Regions from separate parts of the Modestobacter sp. VKM Ac-2978 genome, predicted to be linked through region 1. Evidence: riboswitches for the same ligand, from Rfam matches in the RefSeq annotation. Region 1 holds a riboswitch; each other region holds the start of a gene.
What was found. Region 1 has a riboswitch for cyclic di-AMP ahead of O2W53_RS12985 (transglycosylase SLT domain-containing protein). Riboswitches for the same ligand answer to the same signal wherever they lie in the genome.
Positions count from the first base shown of each region.

Region 2: it holds a riboswitch for cyclic di-AMP, as region 1 does, so the genes downstream of both, O2W53_RS23005 (hypothetical protein) here and O2W53_RS12985 (transglycosylase SLT domain-containing protein) in region 1, are expected to answer to the same signal.
Region 3: it holds a riboswitch for cyclic di-AMP, as region 1 does, so the genes downstream of both, O2W53_RS22950 (peptidoglycan DD-metalloendopeptidase family protein) here and O2W53_RS12985 (transglycosylase SLT domain-containing protein) in region 1, are expected to answer to the same signal.
Region 4: it holds a riboswitch for cyclic di-AMP, as region 1 does, so the genes downstream of both, O2W53_RS11835 (hypothetical protein) here and O2W53_RS12985 (transglycosylase SLT domain-containing protein) in region 1, are expected to answer to the same signal.

Region 1 is NZ_JAPVBP010000004.1:419,688-424,686, forward strand. Features, by position in the region: gene mftD (pre-mycofactocin synthase MftD) at 1-911, opposite strand, end outside; gene O2W53_RS12980 (YceI family protein) at 1,059-1,658, opposite strand; gene O2W53_RS12985 (transglycosylase SLT domain-containing protein) at 1,811-2,707, opposite strand; cyclic di-AMP (ydaO/yuaA leader) riboswitch at 2,724-2,872, opposite strand; gene O2W53_RS12990 (class I SAM-dependent methyltransferase) at 3,047-3,694, opposite strand; gene O2W53_RS12995 (universal stress protein) at 3,700-4,254, opposite strand; gene O2W53_RS13000 (cupin domain-containing protein) at 4,471-4,863, shown strand; gene O2W53_RS13005 (Dyp-type peroxidase) at 4,898-4,999, shown strand, end outside.
Region 2 is NZ_JAPVBP010000012.1:35,211-40,209, reverse strand. Features, by position in the region: gene O2W53_RS23010 (threonine/serine ThrE exporter family protein) at 1-1,292, opposite strand, end outside; cyclic di-AMP (ydaO/yuaA leader) riboswitch at 1,609-1,724, shown strand; gene O2W53_RS23005 (hypothetical protein) at 1,726-2,664, shown strand; gene O2W53_RS23000 (cytochrome P450) at 3,132-4,394, shown strand; gene O2W53_RS22995 (hypothetical protein) at 4,440-4,637, opposite strand; gene O2W53_RS22990 (helix-turn-helix domain-containing protein) at 4,972-4,999, opposite strand, start outside.
Region 3 is NZ_JAPVBP010000012.1:21,607-26,605, reverse strand. Features, by position in the region: gene O2W53_RS22955 (DUF305 domain-containing protein) at 1-328, opposite strand, end outside; gene O2W53_RS24015 (DUF6153 family protein) at 410-1,003, opposite strand; gene O2W53_RS22950 (peptidoglycan DD-metalloendopeptidase family protein) at 1,165-2,361, opposite strand; cyclic di-AMP (ydaO/yuaA leader) riboswitch at 2,487-2,642, opposite strand; gene O2W53_RS22945 (QsdR family transcriptional regulator) at 2,819-3,097, shown strand; gene O2W53_RS22940 (AraC family transcriptional regulator) at 3,332-4,297, opposite strand; gene O2W53_RS22935 (LLM class flavin-dependent oxidoreductase) at 4,466-4,999, shown strand, end outside.
Region 4 is NZ_JAPVBP010000004.1:172,990-177,988, reverse strand. Features, by position in the region: gene O2W53_RS11855 (citryl-CoA lyase) at 1-536, shown strand, start outside; gene O2W53_RS11850 (extradiol ring-cleavage dioxygenase) at 529-1,407, shown strand; gene O2W53_RS11845 (hypothetical protein) at 1,404-1,763, shown strand; gene O2W53_RS11840 (quinone oxidoreductase family protein) at 1,768-2,742, shown strand; cyclic di-AMP (ydaO/yuaA leader) riboswitch at 2,900-3,051, shown strand; gene O2W53_RS11835 (hypothetical protein) at 3,073-3,975, shown strand; gene O2W53_RS11830 (PH domain-containing protein) at 4,073-4,558, shown strand.

The sequences.
Region 1 (4,999 bases):
TGCTCGCCGACCGCCTCGACCACCGCGGGCAGCGCGCGGATCGCCGCCGGGGTGCCGTCGAGGTTGTTGCCGCCGTGGTTGGACACCGAGATCGCGGTGACCCCGGAGTCCACGGCCCGCTTCGCGTCGTCCACGCGCATGACGCCCTTGAGCATGAACGGCCCGTCCCACTGCGAACGCAGCCAGGCGACGTCGTCCCAGCTGGGCATCGGGGAGGCGTTCCACATGCCGTAGGCGCCGAAGAACGTCGGGGGCTCCTCCCCTGGGGTGGCGACCATGTTGGGCACGGTGAGGTCCGGGATCTTGCCCGTCTTGGCGAAGTCCCACAGCCAGCGCGGCCTCAGCAGCACCTGGGGGGCGTACTTGCGGGCCGCCTCGAAGTCGATCTTCTCCGGGATGAACGGGCTCCCCCAGTCGCGGCCGTAGGCGAACGACCAGTCCAGCGTGGCGATCATGCCGACCGCGCCGGCGTCCCTGGCCCGCTGCATCCGGCCGAGCATCTCCTCACGGGTGCCGACCCAGTACATCTGGAAGAAGGTCTGCGGGTTGGCCGCCACGACCTCCTCGATCGGCTTGCTGGCGAAGGAGGACAACCCCATCGCCACGCCCCGGGAAGCGGCGGCACGGGCCACGGCGACCTCGCCCTCGGGGTCGACCGCCTGCACGCCGGTCGGGCTGATCATGATCGGCATGGACACCTGCTGGCCCATGATCGTGGTGCCCAGCTGCCGCTCGTTGCTCAACCCGGCGGTGTGCGGGGCGAACCCGAGCTCGGCGAAGGCGGCGAGGTTGTCCTCCGCCGTGAGCCCGCGCTCGGAGCCGGCCACCAGCGCCCCGTAGACGCCCTTGGGCAACCGCCGCTTCGCGCGCCGCTGCGCCTCCGCCACCGATTCGAACCACGCGTTCGCCACCTGCGGACCCCCTGCTGCTCGCCTCGTCCCGGGCAACGCCGTCGTCGCCGGGGTTTGCCGTCGCGGAGCCGGCCGGTCCACCGGCGCGCCACGTGGCACTGAGTGCCACCCTAGCGGCCGGGGGTGGCCTGGGACACAGCGCGCCGGTCAGGCGTCCTTGATCGCCGAGACGTCGAACTCCACCTGGATCCGGTCGCTGACCAGCACGCCGCCGGTGTCGAGGACCGCGTTCCAGGTCAGGTCCCACTCGCTGCGCTTGATCGCCAGCGCACCCTCGAAGCCCACCCGCATGTTGCCGAACGGGTCCAGCGCCGAGCCGGTGAGCGTGAAGTCGATCGAGACCGGCTGGGTGACCGCCTTGATCGTGAGGTCGCCGGTGACCCGGTAGACGTCCCGGTCGACCTGCTCGACCGACGTGGAGACGAACACCATCTCGGGGTGCTGCTCGATGTCGAGGAAGTCGGCCGAGCGCAGGTGCGCGTCCCGGTCCGGGGTGCCCGTGTCGATGCTCGCGGTGGCGATCCGCAGCTGGACGCTGCTGGCCGCCGGCGTCGCGGTGTCCAGGTGGGCGGTGCCGGAGAAGTCGGTGAAGGCACCCCGCACGGTGGTCACCATGGCGTGCCGAGCCCGGACGCCGATCCGGGTGTGCGTGACGTCGATGGTGTAGTCGCCGGTGACGTCCGTCAGGGCGCTGGTGGCGGCGTCGAAGTCCGTCGCGGCGCCCTCGGGTGCGCGGTGCTTGCCCACGGGTCAGCGCTCTCCTCGTCTCGGTGGTCGAACCCCTCGATCCTCCCCGATGGTCCCGCGCCGGCGCACAGGAGGGCCACCCGCGCGGGGGCCCGGACGCAGCGAGGCCCGGGTCCAGCCGGACCCGGGCCGCGCTGCGTCACACCCGTGGCTCAGTACCAGCCGGTGGCCTTCGAGTGCGACCACGCGCCGCACGGCGAGCCGTAGCGGTTGTTGATGTAGATCAGCCCGGCGTCGATCTGCCGGTAGCCGTCGGAGGTCTTGGCGATCCCGGTGCTCTTCCAGGTGGAGTCCAGGAACTGCGGAATGCCGTAGGCGGTGCTGGTCGGGTTCTGGGCGTTCGGGTTCCAGCCGCTCTCCTTGCCCCAGAGGCTCTCCAGGCAGGAGAACTCCGCCTGGTCACCGCCGAGCTTGCCGAGGGCGTAGTCCTGGAACGAGCCCGAGCCGGACGAGGCGGCCGGGGCCGCCGGCGCCCGGGCGGGAGCGGGGGCGGCCGGCGCGGGCGCGCGGGCGGCGGCCCGCTGAGCGGCGGCCGCCTCCTCCGCGGCCTCGGCCTCGGCGGCGGCCTGGGCCTCGGCGGCGATCCGGGCCTCCTCTGCGGCCTGGGCCTCGGCGGCCAGCTGCGCCGCCTCGGCGGCCTGGGCGTCCAGCACGGCCTGGTCGGCGGCGGCCTGCGCCTGGGCGGCGGCGACCTGCTCGGCCTCGCGCTGGCTGCGGTTGGCGGCCAGCTGGCCGAGCCGGTCGGTCAGCCGCCCGTCGACGAGGGCGGTCGCGGTCTGCTGCGAGCTCAGGTCCAGCTGGGCGGCGACGCCGGCGGGCTCGACGGCGGCCTCGGCCCGGGCGTCCGGCTCACCGCCGACGAGGACGTTGACCAGGATCGCGCCGGCGGCGGCGACGCTCAGATACAGCGTCGGTCGACCCAGCCCACCGGGGGGCTGGCGCCGACGGGTCTGCCGGGCGGTCGGGGCGTCACCGGTCGAGAGCAGTGGGAGCACCTCGGTGGTGGGCAGCTGCTCGTCCGACGAGGACGCGGTGGTGCGACGGGACATGAAGAGAAGGGCTCCGTGGGTCTTCCGTGGCCGCCTACCGAGTCAGCTGACGGGTTCGGGCGGGAAGCGGCCCTACCCGGCCGGGCGGTTGCCCGGGCGGGATTCACCCCAGTGGTGCGGTGGGTCCCCGGTTCGCTGCGGGCAGCGACTCGGCGGCATCCGGTGCGGGCTCCCCGGGTGGGGACGAGACGTCCGACCGGACCTGGCCAAGGTAGAGGCCGTGACCCGGCCGTGACAATGCCCGGGGCCGTCTTTCGTCGCCATGTGCCACGGCTCGCACCCGTCGGTGGGGCGCGGTCGGAGCAGAGTGACAGCTGGGGCCGGTGGGACGGCGCAGGTTCAGGGGAGCCGCCACACCGTCGTCCGGCGCACCGCGCCCCCGGCGGCGTCGGGCACGTCGTACTCCGCCTGCGCGAGCAGGCCCTCCTTCGGGACATACGCGCGCCCGGGGTCGCCCAGCAGCACGGTGGCCCCGCGCAGCCAGGCCGCACCGAGGAAGGGCAGCACCCGGGCGGTCATCTCGCGGTCGTAGCAGACGTCGCCGGCCAGGACGACGTCGATCGCCGGCAGCTCCTCGTCCAGCACGTCGCCGACCACGTCGATGCCGGTGACCCCGTTCACCTCGGCGTTGAGCCCGACCGCCGCGTGCGAGTACGGGTCGACGTCGCTGGCCAGCACCCCGCTCGCCCCGGCCAGCACGGCGGCGACGGCGACCAGGCCGCTGCCGGCCCCCAGGTCGAGCACCCGGCGGCCGGCGACGAGCTCCGGGTGGTCCAGCACGTGCCGGGCCAGCGCCTGGCCGCCGGGCCAGGCCGCGGCCCAGAACGGCGGGTCCTCGCCGGCGCCGCCGCCCTCGGTCTCCATCGCCTCCCAGAGCGCGACGACGTCGTCGGCGACGTGCAACTGCACCTCGGGGACGAGCGACGGGCGGTCCAGCCGGGTGTGCGCCCGCAGGAAGGCCGGTGGGACGGGGTGCGGGACCGCCACGCGGGTCAGTCCTTGCGCTGGCTGCGCACGACGGTGACCGGGCACGGGGCGTGCCGGGTGACCTGGTCGCTGACCGAGCCGAGCAGCAGGCCGGCGAAGCCGCCCCGCCCGCGGGCACCGACGACGAGGAGGTCGGCGTCCTGGGCGGCCTCGATCAGTGAGCGCACCGGGGCCGCGTGCACCACGTGGCAGGTGACCCCGCCGGCCCGCTCAGCGCCCAGCACGGCCCGGACGTCGGCCTCCAGGTCGGCCTGCACCGCCTGCTCGTACTCGCCGATGGGCGGCACGTAGCCCGGCTCCCAGCTGGCCGGCTGCGGCGCGGTGGCGATCCGCCAACCGCGGACGACGTGCAGCGGCCAGGAGGCGCGCTCGGCCAGCCCGGCTGCCCACTGCAGCGCCTCCTGCGCGCAGTCCGAGCCGTCGTGCCCGACGACGACGCCCCCCGCGACCACGGCGCGGGTCGACACCTCACCCTCGACCGCGGCGAGCTCGGTGGCCGCCTCATCCCGCTCGGCCGCGAGGGCTGCGTTCTCCGGCTGGTCTCCTGGCTGCTGCGTCAACGCCGTCTCCTGTGCTCGTGTGCGTGTGCTCTGCCGGTACCCGGCACCGACACAGCTTCTCCTACCCGCCCGGTGGACGGCAGGGGCGGAGGGCCCGTCCGGCCCGTGTCGCCCGGCCAGCGGGCTCGGATCGCGCCGGAGGCCGCGCTGCTCTTCACTGATCATGAGCCGGCACACGCCGGCAGGAGCTACTGGATCAGAGGAGGAACGGCAGCCATGGAGCACTTCACCATCGCCACCGTCGCCGAGGAGAGCGCCGACTTCCGTCGGGTGCTGTGGACCGGCGAGCACACCCAGCTGGTGATCATGACGATCCCGCCGGGTGGGGAGATCGGCGAGGAGGTGCACGAGGAGATCGACCAGATCCTCACCTTCGTCAGCGGCACCGGTCAGGCCGTCGTGGGCGGGCAGAAGAAGAACGTCGCCCAGGGTGACCTCGTCGTCGTCCCCGCCGGCAAGAAGCACAACTTCCTGAACACCGGCGTGAACCCGCTGGTGCTCTACACGGTCTACGGCCCGCCGGAGCACGCCGACAAGGCCGTGCACAAGACCAAGGAGGAGGCCGACGCCCTCGAGGAGGCCGGCAAGGACGAGCCGCCGACCAGCTGACGCCGGGTCGTGCCGGTCGGGCAGGGTGGGCGGCGTGACGACGCAGCCGGGCATCTTCGCCCTCGGCACCCCCGAGCACTGCTATCTGGAGCTCGACCTCGAGCCCGGCTGCTCCGCGGCGGACCTGGTCCGCGGG
Region 2 (4,999 bases), on a different contig from region 1:
CCGATGGCCGCGGCCCCCACTAGCTCGTCCACCCCGCCCGGCACGTCCGCCTCCACGACGATCGCGAAGAGGCCGCGGTAGATCGTGAGCCCGGGCAGCAGCGGCACGATGCCGCAGACCGCGACGAGCAGGGGCGGGAACCGGAGCCGATCGGTCAGCGCCGCACCGCAGAAGCCGACGACCACAGCCGCCGTCCCGCTCGCCACCGCGGGGCCGGCCCCGAACGCCGCGGTCGCCGACGACGTCGTCCAGGCCAGCGCGCCGGCCACCGTGGCGACCCCGACGGCGTGCGGGCGGGCATGGGACGCGAGGGCCCAGGACCCCGCCATCCCGGCGGCTGCGGCCAGCGCCACGGCGAACGGCACGGTGTACATCGACGGGTCGGTCACGCGCAGCGGGACACCCGCCCGCTGCGCCAGGTCCAGCACGGCGGCGATGCCGACGACGATGCCGGTCGTCAAGGTGAGCACCTCGAAGGCGCGCGCCGCGGCGGTGACCGGGAAGCCGTTGATCGCGTCCTCGGCCGCACCCACGAAGGAGAGGCCGGCCAGGAGCACCACGATCCCTGCGGCGACCACCAGCGAGGTGCGGACCTCGACCTCGGAGACGATGAGGAGGACGGCCGCTCCGGTGGCCACCGCGGCGCCGAGTGCCTGCTGGAAGAACATCGGCAGCCCACGCCGGTCGAGGGCTCGCATCGTCTGCTCGATGGCGGCCGTGGTGAGCGCCGCGACCAGCGCCACCAGCCAGTCCCCGCCGAGCAGGAAGGCGACGCAACCGGCCACACCCGACCAGCCGAGCGCGTGGATCGAGCGGCGGTAGGGGTGCGGCGCCGACAGCACGTCGTCCAGCTGACGGTGCGCCTCCTCCAGGCCCAGGCCGGCTGTCTTGATCTCCGCCGCCAGGTCGGTGATGCCCTGGAGCCGGGTGTAGTCCAGCCCCCGCGGGCGCACGATCCGCATCAGCATGAGCGGTGGGACGTCGTCCGGGTCGTAGCTGATCGTCAGCGAGGTGAACGTGATGTCGACCTGGCAGTCGGTCAGCCCGTAGCCCGCGGCCACGCGCAGCACGGTGGCGGTCACGTCGGCCGCCGAGGCCCCGACCGCCAGCATCGACTCCCCGATGCGCAAGGCGAGGCCGAGCGCCGAGCGCGCGGTGTCCGCGTCGACCCGGCTGGGCTGGGCGCGCAGCGCCAGCGGTGCCGTCGGCGGCCCGGACCCGGAGATCGCCTTGCGCGCCCGGTCCGGCAGGCGGGGGAACCGCCGGCTGCGGTTCCGGGTCGTGGGGTTCATCCCCTGCAGGCTACGGAGCGTCGACGTGAAGTCACGGCTGCCGACCACGAGCGGGTCGTGGCCTTCCCCACTCTCGCGCGGACGGCGCCCCGGGCCCGCTGTCCGGCACTACGGCGGCGAGTCGGCCGGCGCGTCCCGCCACCGGACGGCGTGCCGCCGACGGCACGCCGATGGCGTGACGACCGTCACGAAGACAGCCCCATTGCGGGTACATAACGTTCCGGTCACGCCGACTTCGTGGGCGTGGCGCCGGTCCGCCCAACCCTGCCTGCCGGCCGCCATCCAGGACCTTCAGGGCAGGGGTGGGGAACCCACCGCACACGGCGCGCCGATCCATCGGATGGCGCGCCTCGGGGTGAAGCCGGCATCGCCGGCCGGGCACCGATCGCCCGAACCCGACAGCTAACCCCTCAGGCGGTGATCGGAGATCACCATGCCCAAGAACAGCTCGTCTCGCTTCGTCCGCACGCGGGACGTCCTCGTCGGCCTCCCCGTCGTGGCCGGCGTCTCCGTCGTCACGCTGGGCGTCCTCAGCTCCCCGGCGCAGGCCCACACCACCAGCCCGGCGCCCTCGGTCACCGCGACCCAGGAAGACCGGCACACCGCCGAGCAGGGCGACCCGTTCGCCGCGCTCGCGGGGGCCCACGGGCAGTCCTGGCGGGACCTCTACCAGCGCAACATCGGCGCCTTCGGCGAGGACCGCGCGGCGCTCACCCCGGGGCAGGTGCGGTTCCTCCTCGGCGCCGAGGACGCAGCACCGGCACCTGCTGCTGCTCCGGCGCCGGTCCCGGCGCCCGCCCCGGCACCCGCACCCGCCCCGGCACCGGCTCCCGCCCCGGCACCCGCACCCGCCCCGGCACCTGCCCCCGCACCGGCTCCCGCCCCGGCTCCCGCCCCGGCACCGGCTCCCGCACCGGCTCCCGCCCCGGCACCCGCCCCGGCACCGACTCCCGCCCCGACACCGGCTCCGGCTCCGGTGGTGGCCGTCGCCTCGCAGTCCACGGCGGCCGCCCACATCACCAACACCGCCGGGCCCGTGCAGCCGCGGGCCGCGGCCGCCGCGGACGCCGTCGTGCGCGACGTCCCCGGCGCCGCCGGCATCACCATCGGTGGGACGCGCGGCAGCGCGACCGACCCGAACGGCCACCCCTCCGGGCTGGCCCTGGACTACATGGTCATGTCCGACACCGCGCTCGGGAACGCGATCGTCGAGTACCACATCGCCAACTGGGACGCCCTCGGCGTGGACTACATCATCTGGCAGCAGCGCATCCTCATGTCGCCGACCGGCTCGTGGAGCCCCATGGCCGATCGCGGCAGCGCCACGGCCAACCACATGGACCACCCGCACGTGAACTACCAGGCGGGCTGACCCGCCCGGCCTCGCTCCACCAGGGCGGACACCGTGCCCCCCTGCCCGTACCGCGGGCAGGGGGGCACGGTGCGTCTCCGCCGCCGAGGGCCGCCGACGGTGTCCGACCGTCCGCGTGGGATGGTCGGGGCAGAGCCCACCGCCACGGATGGCCCGCCACGGTGCGGGCACAGTCGACGGCGACCGCGCGAGGCCCGTGATCCGATCCAGGTCCCACGACGTCGTCGCACGGCGGACGTCGCACGATCAGCACCCGGCGCCGGTCGGGTGTCGCTCCCCCGGTGGGCTCGGCGTGGCTCGACGTCGCGCCGGTGCCCGGATGACGACGAGGGATCATGTCCACGACCGACTTCTCAACACCACCCGGGTCCAGGCGTCGCCGCGTGCGGCGGACCGCCGCCCTGGCCGCCCGACCGGTGACGCGGAGGTCGGGCGGGTGGCCGCGGCGCCAGCGCAGCGCGCGGGCCGTGGCCCAGGCGTGGCTCGGCCGCATCGTGGAGCGACGGATCCGCAAGAAGGGCATCGACCTCACCGAGCTGACCTTCTTCCCGGAGAGCGCTCGACTGCCCCTGCTGCGGCGCGGGGTGGACCCGGTGCCGGAGCTCGCCGAGCTGCGCGCCCGCTGTCCGGTGGAGCGGCTCGACCTGCCCATGGGTCTCGCGGCGCACCTGGTCACCGGTTACGAGCAGGCCCGCGCCGTCCTCGCCGACCGCGACTCCTACAGCAACGACATCCGGCACCTGTTCGGCGACGCCGGACCGGGGTCGACAGCAGACGTCGGCGGCCTCGGTTTCACCGACCCGCCGCTGCACACCCGGCTGCGCAAGCTCGTGGCCCCGGAGTTCACCCGGCGCCGGCTGGACCGGCTGGAGCCCACGGTCGAGGCGATCGTCACCCGCCGGCTGGACGAGCTCGCCGCCGCCGGATCGCCGGCAGACCTGGCCGAGCACGTCTCCTGGCGGGTCCCGATGGACGTGATCTGCGGGCTGCTGGGGCTGGACGACGCCGACCACGAGGCCTTCGTCCGGCTGGGCACCCAGCGCTTCGACGCCACGGGGGGTGTGGCCGCGGCGCTCGGTGCGGTGTCGGAGCAGAAGCGGATCCTCCTCGACGTGGTGGCGCGGCAGCGGACGGCGCCCGGGGACGGCTTGATCGGGCGGATCCTCCTGGCCGAGGGCGACGGCATCTCCGACGACGACCTCGCGGGCCTCGTCGACGGGATCGTCACCGGCGGGTACGAGACCACCGCCAGCTCCATCTCCCTGGGCACCATGGTGCTGCTGCGCGACCCCGCCCATGCCGCCATCGTCCGAGGGGGCTCACCGGCCGAGATCGACGGCCTGGTGGAGGAGCTGCTGCGCTACCTGTCGGTGGTCCAGGTGGCCTTCCCGCGGTTCGCCAAGCAGGACCTGGAGCTGGCCGGCTGCCCGATCCAGCAGGGCGACCTCGTCGCCGTCTCCCTCAGCGGGGCCGACCGCGACCCGGCCTGGGCCGGCCCGCAGCCCGACCAGTTCCAGCCGACCCGGTCCCCCGCCGGCGGTCACCTGGCGTTCGGCCACGGGGTGCACCGCTGCGTCGGCGCTGAACTCGCGCGCCTGGAACTCCGCATCGCGCTCCCGGCGCTGTTCCGCCGCTTCCCGGACCTCGCGCTCGCCGTTCCCGAGGAGCAGCTCCCCTGGCGCGGGCTGTCCTTCGTCCACGGCGTCGAGGAGCTCCCGGTCTCCTTCTGACCGCAGCCGCCCGGCCGGGCACGTCGTCCCGGCCCGGCGGTCGGGTCAGCGCTGCTGCCGTCGCGCGACGAAGACCAGACCGGCCAGCACCACCGCGATGGGCGCCCAGGCCGGCAGCCCGAACGGACCCAGCAGCAGCGCCGCCACGAACAACAGCAGCTGGAAGGCCACGAAGAAGCCCGCCAGCATGACGACCCAGAAGACCACGGGCCGCTCGATCTGCAATCGGCGCAGGTGCTCCATGTCCACATCCCCTCATCGGTGTACGTCCCGCAGGGGACACCAGCCACATCGGCACGCGAGGCAGCAACTCCAGTCGACCACACCCAGCCCCCAGCCCGACGGCCCGGGAAGCACAAGAGCACGGGCAGTGGCGCGGGCTCAGGCCGGCTCGACGACGACCTTGCCCTCGATGGGCCGGCGGCGGCTTCGGCGTGCAGCGCGGGCAGTTCGGTCAGCGGGATGCGGCGGGTGACCTCGACCTGCAGGTCTCCGGTGGTGCTGACGACCTTGCCACCGTCGCGGACCAGGCTCACGAGCGTTGAGACGTCACCCGACGTCGCTGGTCCCGGCGCGATCAGCCCGGGCCGGACTGGCCCACCTTG
Region 3 (4,999 bases), on a different contig from region 1:
CCCACTCCTCCAGCCAGGCCGTCATGAGGTCGATCTCCGGGTCCTGACCTGCTTGGATCCGCTCGGCCAGGTCCACGACCCGGGGATCGGAGGCGCGGTCGATGGCGACCGCGGACATCATGAGCGCGCCCTCGTGGTGCGGGATCATCCCCTGCGCGAACGCGACGTCCGTGTCGTTGAACTCCGCGCCCTGCTCGGCGGAGCTGTCGTCGGCCGCGTTGCCACCGGTGGCGGAGGTCTGCTCGGTGTCCGAGCAGCCGGCGAGGACGACGACGGCGGCCATCAGCCCACCGGTGAGGCGGACGAGTCGGATGCTGGTGCGGGTCATGCTGGGTCTCCTGTCTGAGGGATGTGGGCATGCGTGCAGGACCCCGGGACAGCGGGAGCTGTCGGGGTGCAGCTGCTCGGCCTAGATCCGCAGGAGACAGAGAGCGGAGAGGGTGGGTGGTCGAGGCTGCCTCGACCACCCGGTGGGCCAGCGGGAAGGTGTGGGCGAGCCGCGGACGGGCGGGATCGCCACGCCTCGGCGGAGCACTACGGCCCTGAGAACCATCAGCCCCGCGAGCAGGACGGCGAGGCACACCGCCAGGACGTGGGCGTCGTGCCACGGGGCCGGCAGGCCGCTGGACCCGGTGGCACCGTCGGCGTCTGCCTCTGGTGTGGCGGCACCGTGCCCGTGGTCGGGCATCGCACCTGCGACGGGGCCCAGATGGACGGACGCTGCCGGTACACCAACCGCGGCAGCCGCACCGACCGATGTGGACCCGTGCCGCTGGGCCGAGCCCGCGGCCACGCACTGCACCCCGTGCATGGCGAAGACGGCGGCCAACAGCAACAGCGCCGCCCAGAGCCGTGCCACCGGGACCACCTCCCCACACGACGGTACGACGGCCTGGCTGGCGCGCCCGAGAGGGCTGTCGGCCCCTTGGTCGGAACGCTGGCCCCGATGCCGGTCCGCCCCCTGCTCGGTCGCATCTCGCGCCAGGGTTCCCGCGCGGGTCATCCCCCGAAGCCGACCCCGACGGACCCCAGGGGAAGTGACACCCGGGCGCTCCCCCACGCTGATCATGACCGCACCACGGCGCGAAGTGCCCCCTGCAGCGACTGCTCGGCGGCGCTGACCGCCCAGCGGGGTCACCGAACGAGGTTCGAGGCCTGTCGAGGTCAGCCGCAGCTTCCGCCCAACGGCAGGCCGCGGGCGGCCAGCCACGGAACCGGGTTGCTGCGGTTCTGGTAGAGCCCACCCAGATGCACTTCGAAGTGCAGGTGCGGGCCGGTGGACTGACCCGTGTTGCCCACCAGCGCGATCTGCTGCCCAGCGGACACCTGCTGTCCCGCGTCGACCGAGTAGCTGTCGATGTGCCCGTAGAGGGTGATCGAGCCGTCCTCATGCTCCAGGTAGACGGCCAGCCCGAAGCCGGATGCGGGGCCGGCCTGGAGCACCACGCCGGCTTCGGGCGCATAGATCGGTGTGCCGATCGGGGCGGCGATGTCCACGCCGTGGTGCATGGTCCCCCAGCGGGCGCCATAGCAGGAGGTCACCCGCCCCGACGTCGGGATCCCGGCGCCGGAAGTCGACCGCTCACCTCCCCGGGAAGCCGCACCGTCCAGCCGTTCCGCCAGTAGTGCATCGACATCGCCACTGCTCGGTTGCTCCGTCGGTACCGCAGTGACATCGCTGCCGGCCGGCTGTTCCATCGACCCCGCAGCAGCATCGCCGCCGAGCGTGACCACCCGCTCCCGCGCCTCCTGCAACTGCTGCTCCAACGCGGCCCTGTCCCCCACGGCGGCGTCGTAGGTCTGCTGCGCCGCGGCGAGCTCGTCGTTGGCGACCCGTTCAGCCTCCGCGGCGGATGCGGCGGCCGCATCGCGGGCAACCACGGCGGCCTTCGCCGCCTCGGTGGCCGCCTGCTGCTGGCGCTGGACGACCTCGAGCTCGTCCAGTCGCTCGCCCCGGTCATCACCCAGCAGCTCCAGCGTGGCGGCTCGTTGGAGGACTTCCTCGGGGCTGCCTGCGGCGAAGAAGGCCGAGGCACTGCCGTAGGCGTCAGCGCCCATGTAGCTCTGCCGGGCCAGTGCGACGACGTCGGCTCGGGCCTGCCCGACTGCTGCCTGCGCAGCCGTCAGCTCGGCCTCCCGGGCATCGGCCTCCTGCCGGGCTGTGAGCAGCGCAGCCTGGGCGACCAGGCTCCGATCGGCGACCGCCTCAGCCTCCACCGTCAGCCGCCGCAGGGTCTCCTCTGCCGCCACCACCGACGCCTCGACGCTGGCCAGCGCGGCCTCGGCCCCGGCGAGTCCGGGTTGGCCTGCCGGGGCCGGCGGGGGCTCAGGTGCGGCGTGGGCTGCCGGACCGGTGAGCACCAGCAGCAGGGCAGCACCGGCGGCCAGCGTCGGCGCAGTGACCGCGGCGCGCCATCGGGCGCGGCGGCGTGGGTGGACAGGGTGCTGCAAGACGGTGTCGTGCGACGTCGCCAACGCGGCGAGCTCCGTTCTCCCTCACCGTCTACCGAGTTAGCTGACGGGTTCGGGCCGGAGACAGCCCTACTCGCTGCGGCGCACTGGCCACGTGAGATTCACCCCAGGGAACGATGGGTCCCCGGTCTGCCACCGCGCGAGCGGTGGCAGTTCGACGGGGTCTGCGCGAGGACCTCTGGGCGAGATCGGGGCTCGGGCGGACCGGCCGAGACGCTACAACGAACCCCGATGAACGTCACAATCCAGTAACAGCAGCCAACCATCGCGGCCGGCCGCACCATCCGGGGCCAGTACATGTGCAGGCGCCACAGGCGGCCGATCACGCGGACGCCGCAACCACGGCATGCAGGTCTTCATGGAGAACGAGGGCGAACTGGCGCTGCGCCTGCTCACCACCCGCGCCGCCGACTTCCAGGCGCGGCTGCTGGGCCGGGTCCGTGCGCTCCTCGCCGAGGCCCTCGACGCCGGCAAGATGTGCAGCGACATCCCGCTCGACGACCTCGGCTACGTCGTCGTCCGCATCATGGAGTCCTACGTCTACCTGACCCTCATCACCGGCGAACAGCCCGATCCCGACCGCGCCGGCCGCGTCCTGCACGCACTCCTGCCGCTGCCTGACTGATCCGGTGGTCGAGCGTTGCACCTGCCGGGGTGGACCTGGACCCCGGCCGACCGGACGGACCCATGGCCTCGGCCATGCGCGCAGTCCAGATCACCGAATCGGTGGCCCGAGCTCCTGAACGTCGTCGGCCATCGTCTTCGATGCCGTCCTCGCCTGGAACCGCATGTGAGAGACATGCCCTAGCTGTCACCGACGTCCTGGCTGGGTACAGCTAGAACGGCGGTGGCGTGGCACTCAACATGCGTCACCGAGATCGCCGGCGACGACCCCGGTGCGTCGGTGCCGGTCGCGGAAGCGCCCGGGGGCTTCGTCGTGGGCACGGCTGAAGGCCCGGCTGAACGCGTGCACGGAGGCATAACCCACGGCTCGTGCGATGGACTGCTGCGGTTCGTCGGTATCGCGCAGGCGAGCGGCCGCCAGGTCCATCCGCCAGCGCAGCAGGTAGGCGGTGGGGCTCATGTCCAGGGCGGCGGTGAACCGCCGCGCCAGGGTCGCTCGGGACACTGCGATGCCGGTTGCCAGGTTCTCCGCCGTCCAGGCCCGCTCCGGTGCCTGGTGGATCAACGTCAGGGCGGCGCTCACGACCGGGTCACCCAGCCCAGCCAGCCAGGACCCCGGCTGGGTCGCCGTCTGCGCTGCTGCCCAGGCCCGCAGCGACTGCACGAGCAGCACGTCGATCATCCTGTCCAGCAGGACCGAGGAGGCCATCCCGGGCTCGGTGAGCTCACGGCCCAGGATGCGCACGGTGTCCTGAAGGTGGCCGGCCCCCGCACCCGCTCCCACGTGGACGACGTCGGGTAGCGCGGTGAGCACGCGAGTTCGTGCCCCGGGGTCCTGGAGGTAGTGGACCGTGACGATGCGGGTGTCCACCGGCCCGATCCCCAGCCGGACCACGTCCCCGACCTCGCGGGCTCGAGCAGCGGCGGCACGGTCGCACGATGCCGCGGAGGCCCACGGTCGGCTGGTCAGCTCGTGCACGGTCCCCGGAGGCAGCAGGACGACGTCCCCGGACTCCAGCCGCCGTGGCGGGCGCGAGGAGGTGGTCAGCCACGCGGATCCCTCGGTGACCGCGTGCACCGCCGCTCCGGGGTACCGGTCCAGGCGCACTCCCCAGCTGCCGGCGGCGCCGCTGGCCTCGATGCGGGTGCCGATCGAGCCGGTCACGCCGGCGACCCGCAACAGGTCGGCGAGCAGGTCCACGCAGCAACTGTACGTGCGCCGCGGCGGACGACCGGTGCTGTTCCGGGCCGGGTGAGTCAGACGGGCACGCTGTTGAGCTCGTGGGACAACGACGGCTGCCCTGCCCGTGCCTAGCGTCGACGGTGGTCGCGGAACACCCCGACTGATCGCCGACCATCGGAGCCACACGTGCAGCAGTTGGGGTCTGCGGGACCGACGAACAGGGTTCCGCTGTCCGTCCTGGACTTCGGGCAGCTGTCCGCCGGACAGACCAGCGCCGAGGCCCTGGCTGACACCACGCGGCTCGCCGAGCGCGCCGACGAGCTGGGGTACAAGCGGTTCTGGGTCTCCGAGCACCACGCCACCCCGTGGCTGGCCTCCACCTCCCCCTCGGTGCTCCTCGCCCACCTCGCCGCCCGGACAGCGCGGATCCGGGTCGGCTCCGGCGGTGTCATGCTGTCCAACCACCCACCGCTGGTGGTGGCTGAGCAGTTCGCGCTGTTGGAGGCGCTGCACCCCGGACGCGTGGACCTGGGCCTCGGACGGGCGCCCGGCGCGGACCCGGTGACCGCGGCAGCGCTCCGGCGTTCACCCGCAGGGCTCGGCGGCGAGGACTTCGCCCACCAGGTGGACGAGGTCCAGGCGATGCTCGGGGTGAGGGCACCCGCGCAGGCCGCCCCGTCGCGGGCGCACCACCCGATCAGTCCGACGCCACGCGCCGTC
Region 4 (4,999 bases), 250 kb from region 1:
GTGGCTCCCGGTTCCTCGGCGTCACCGAGGACTCCGGCCGGTTCCTGGACGACGTGCTGAAGGGCGTGGACGGTGAGCTGCCGACCGACGACGCCGGCTGGGACGCCCTGGCCCTGGAGACGGTGACCGCCCAGCGGGCGGCGCGACGCTTCGTCCCCGGGCTCGGCCACCACGTGCACAAGGACGGCGACCCGCGCACCCCCCGGCTGTTCGAGATCGCGACCGAGGAGGGGCTGTTCGGCCCGCACCTGTCGCTGTTCGCCGCGATCGGCCGGGTCCACCCCCAGGTGCTCGGCAAGACCCTGCCGCTCAACGGGGCCGGGGTGTGCGGTGCGGCGCTGGCCGACCTGGGCCTGCCGCTGGAGCTGCTCCGCGGGTTCGCCCTGCTCGCCCGCACGGCCGGGCTGATCGGGCAGCTGGCCGAGGAACTGCGGCACCCGGTCGCCAACGACGTCTTCCTGTCCGTGGACCTCAACAACCGGTCCGTCGCCCCCGACCCGTACCTCCCTGACCTCAACGGAGACAGTCATGGCTGAACTGGCCGCGGTGATCGCGTCCACCCACCACCCCTTCTACTACCGGGCCAGCACCGCCACCGGCGCCGACCGGCCGCCGTTCGCCGACGAGTGGGTGGCGAAGATCGAGGCGTTCCGCGAGACGCTCACCCGCGCGGAGCCCGACGTCCTGGTGATGGTCGGCAGCGACCACTTCCACCAGCTCTGGCTGGACAACATGCCGCAGTTCCTGGTGGGCAAGGCGCCGTTCTTCGACGCCAACTTCCACAACGAGGAGCGCGAGTTCGGGCTGCCGAAGATGACGCTGCGCGGCGAGGAGGACCTGGCGGCGCACCTGCTGCGGGACGGGCTGGACCGGGACTTCGACCTGGCCTTCAGCAACGAGCTGCGGATCGACCACAGCATCACCTGCCCGATCATCACGCTGCGCCCGCAGGCCGACCTGCCGATCGTGCCGGTCTACACGAACATCTTCGCCCCGCCGCTGCCGCAGCCGAAGCGCTTCGTCCAGCTGGGCCGGGCGATCCGGGAGATGGTCGAGTCCTGGGAGTCGGACAAGCGGGTGGCGGTGATCGGCACCGGGCACCTGTCCCTGGAGCTGGGCGGGCCGCGGCAGTTCGGCGAGCACGGGCCGGACCCGGAGTTCGACCGCAAGGCCGTCGAGTGGATCGCCAGCGGGGACATCGAGGGGTGCCTGGCCGAGGTCTCCCTGGAGTCCCTGCACCACCCGGGCAACGCCACCCACGGGTTCATGGACTTCATGCTGATGATGGGCGTGGCCGGCGAGGGCGCGAAGGCCGACCACGTCGACACCCTGGACCTGTTCCACACCATGGAGGCGTACTTCACCTGGTACCCCAACGGGGTCCCGAGCGCGGGGGTGTCGGCATGAGCAAGTACCTGCTGGACAAGTTCCTGTTCACCGTCGACCGCGACCCCGAGCTGACCGAGCGCTACCGGGAGGACCCGGCCGGCACGGTCACCTGGTGGGAGGCCGAGATGGCCAACACCGTCCTCAACTGCATCCCCGCCGAGAAGACCACCTGGCTGGCCTTCACCGACGAGGAGCGGCGGGCGCTGGCCGAGCACGACCACGTCGCGCTGTTCCAGATGGGCGCGCACCCGTTCCTGACGCTCACCTTGTTCATCGCGCTGTTCGAACGCGACCACGGGCCGATGGAGTACCAGCGCGCCTACGGGAAGGCGATGGAGCACATCTCCATGCCCTATCCCGACATCGCGACCTGAGCCGGTGCGCGCCGCCGTCCTGACCTCGCCGGGCGAGCCGCCCGCCCTGGCCGACCACCCGGACCCGGTGCCCGGCGAGGGCCGGACCCTGGTCCGGGTGACCGCCGCCCCGGTCGTGCCGCTGGACCTGCTCTGCGCCTCCGGGACGTCGTACTTCGGCCGCCCGGCCGTGCCCTACGTGCCCGGCGTGCAGGGGGTGGGGGTCGTGGAGTCGTCGGCGGCGCTGACACCCGGCACCCGGGTCTGGTTCGCCACCTCGGCGGGGATGAGCCCGGGCGACGGCAGCCTGGGTGAGCTCTGCGCCGTGCCGGACGCCGACGTCGTCCCGCTCGCCGGCGACCTGCCCGACCCGGTCGTGGCGGCGCTGGGCCTGTCGGCGGTCGCCGGCTGGATGGCCCTGACCTGGCGCGGCCGGTTGCAGCCGGGGGAGCGGGTGCTGGTGCTCGGCGCCGGGGGCGCGGTCGGCCAGGCCGCGCTGGGGGCCGCCCGCGCGCTGGGGGCCGGGCGGGTGGTCGGGGTGTGCCGGTCGCCGTCCGCGGCCGAGCGTGCCCGCCGGGCCGGCGCCGAGGACGTCGTCCTCACCGGGGACGGCGGCGACCTGGCTGCGCGGATCCGGCAGACGGTCGGCTCGGACGTCGACCTCGTCGTCGACCCGGTGTTCGGCGCCGTGGCGGCGGCCGCGTGCTCGGTGCTGGCGCCCGGCGGGCGGCTGGTCAACCTGGGTGGCGCGGCCGGGGACGCCGCCGAGTTCTCCTCCGCCGTGCTGCGCAGTCGGAGCATCGACGTGCTCGGGTACACCAACAACGCGCTCACCGGCGAGCAGCGGGCCGCCGCGCTGACCGCGGTGCTGCGGCACGCCGCGGCCGGGCAGCTCCGGGTGGAGCACGCCGTCCTCCCGCTGGCGCGGGTCGAGGAGGCCTGGGCGGCCACCGCCGCCGGGGGCGGGAGCCGGTCCGTCGTCGAGCTGTCGGCGCGCTGACCGGACACCGCCGGTGGTGACGGATGGGACGCGCGTGTCCGGAGAGTGACGCGACCACCGTCACCCGATGAAATGCCAGCAACCGATTGTCACGACTACATAACGCCGTTAGGTTGGCCGGGTCCAGTCGGTCGCCACGTCCCCACCCGGGGAGCCCGACCGGACGCCGCCGAGTCGCCCTCCGGGGCGAGCCGGGGACCCACCGCACCACTGGGGTGAATCCCGCGCCCGGACCACCGTCCGGGCCGGGTAGGGCTGCTTCCCGCCCGAACCCGTCAGCTGACCTGGTAGGCGGCACTCGGAAGACACCTGTACGGAGCACTCCTGCCCATGCGCGCCCGCACCACCACCTCTGCCGCCACCGGCCGACGCCGTCCGCCGGCCGGCATCCGCCGCCCCGGGCTCTACCTGGGCATCGCGGCGGCCGGGGCCGTCCTGGTCAACGTCGTCATCGGCGTCGGCCCAGCGGCCCAGGCCGACCCCGTGGCGTCCCAGCCGGTGAGCGTCGCCGAGCAGCTGGGGCTGGCCGCCGAGTCCGGCGCCGTCGACGGGACCGAGGACCTCCGGCCGCTCGAGGAGCTGGCAGCCAGCCGGGCCACCCGGGAGGCCGAGCAGACCGCCGCCCAGCAGGCCCAGGCCGCGGCCGACCAGGCCGTGCTCGACCAGCAGGCAGCGGAGGCGGAGGCAGCACGCCTCGCCGCCGAGGCCGCGGCCGCCGCGGAGGCCGAGGCCGCTCGGGTCGCCGCCGAGGCCGCCGCTGCAGCCGAGGTCGAGGCCGAGGCGCAGGCAGCCGCCGCTGCTCCGGCACGGGCCGGGACCGCGGCCAAGCCCGCCGCCGCGGCGGCCGCGAGCCCCGGCACCGCGGTGACCGCGATCGCCAAGATCAACAATTCCGCCGGACCGATCAAGCCGCAGGCGCAGGCTGCCGCGAACGCCGTGGTCAGCAACGTGCCCGGCGCCGGCTCGATCACCCTGGGCGGCACCCGGCCCAGCGCTGCCGACCCGCACGGTCACCCGTCGGGGCTGGCGGTGGACTACATGGTCATGTCCAACGCCGCCCTCGGCGACGCGATCGTCGCCTACCACGTCGCCAACTGGGCCGAGCTCGGCGTGGACTACATCATCTGGGAGCAGCGGATGCTCTCCTCGCCCGGTGGCTCCTGGAAGCAGATGGAGGACCGGGGCAGCGTGACGGCGAACCACTTCGACCACCCGCACGTCAACTACCGCTAGGGAGCCGGTCGGCAACGGCCGCCCCGAGGGCGGCTTACGGGACACGGCGGTGGCTGGCCGCTCGGGTTCGTTCACTGATGGGTGACGATCAGTGCCGATGGCAAACGCCGCTGCCAGGCTGGCCGTCGTGACCAGCCGGGATGTCGTCGTAGAGCTACGCCCCCTCCCGCTCGCGCGTGCAGTGAGTGGCATTGCTCTGGTGGCGGCCATCCTCCTCATACCTCTCGCCCTCACCGCCGATCTTCCGGTGTGGTTCGCGGCCGCGTTGATCGCCGTGGCGGTGGGGGGCGGCGCGTACGCCGCAGTCGGAACTCTGAGCCACGCCTCCGCGCTGGCTGACGGTCGGCTGGAGGTCCGGAACCGGCTGAGCACCCGCCGATTGCAGCGCGCGGACATCGAGCGAGTGTCCTTGGCTTGGACGATGGGGGTTGGGTCGAACCGCCGACTCGTAGTGCACCTGAAGGACGGAGCCACCGTGCCGCTTGCAGCGACCGAGACTCTGCCGCTACCCGGGCAGCGTCGGGCGCTGGAGGAACAGTCGGCGGAACTGCTGCACTGGCTGCGCGACCACCGCTCCCAGTAGACGCTGGGCCGCCGTGTCCATCGGTGTCCCTCGTGGGCCGCTCAGGGACATCCAGTCGGCTAGCCGTGAGGGCGGCCTTAGGGCGACCCTCGGGTCATGCCGTACCACGAGTCGCCAGGCGCCGCCGTACGCCGGCGCCGCATGCCAAGAGCCTCGGAGACTCGTCGGTGCCTGAGAACGTCCGCCCCGACCAGGTCGGCCAAGGATTACAGCCGGTCACGCTTCCCTACGCTCGATCTGCACGCCGGATGGATGAATGGTGCGCGTGACGGCCGGTCCTCCCGCCTGGCCGTCATGTAGCGGGATTACCTTCGTCCCGCCAGTGGCCATTCAGCGCCCACAATACGACGACCCTCTGAGTCAGGTCCTGGCTCGGAGGGTCGTCGCACGCCAGGAGAATTCCTTACCAAGCACCAGTTCGCAGGGCTACTTCTGGCGAGC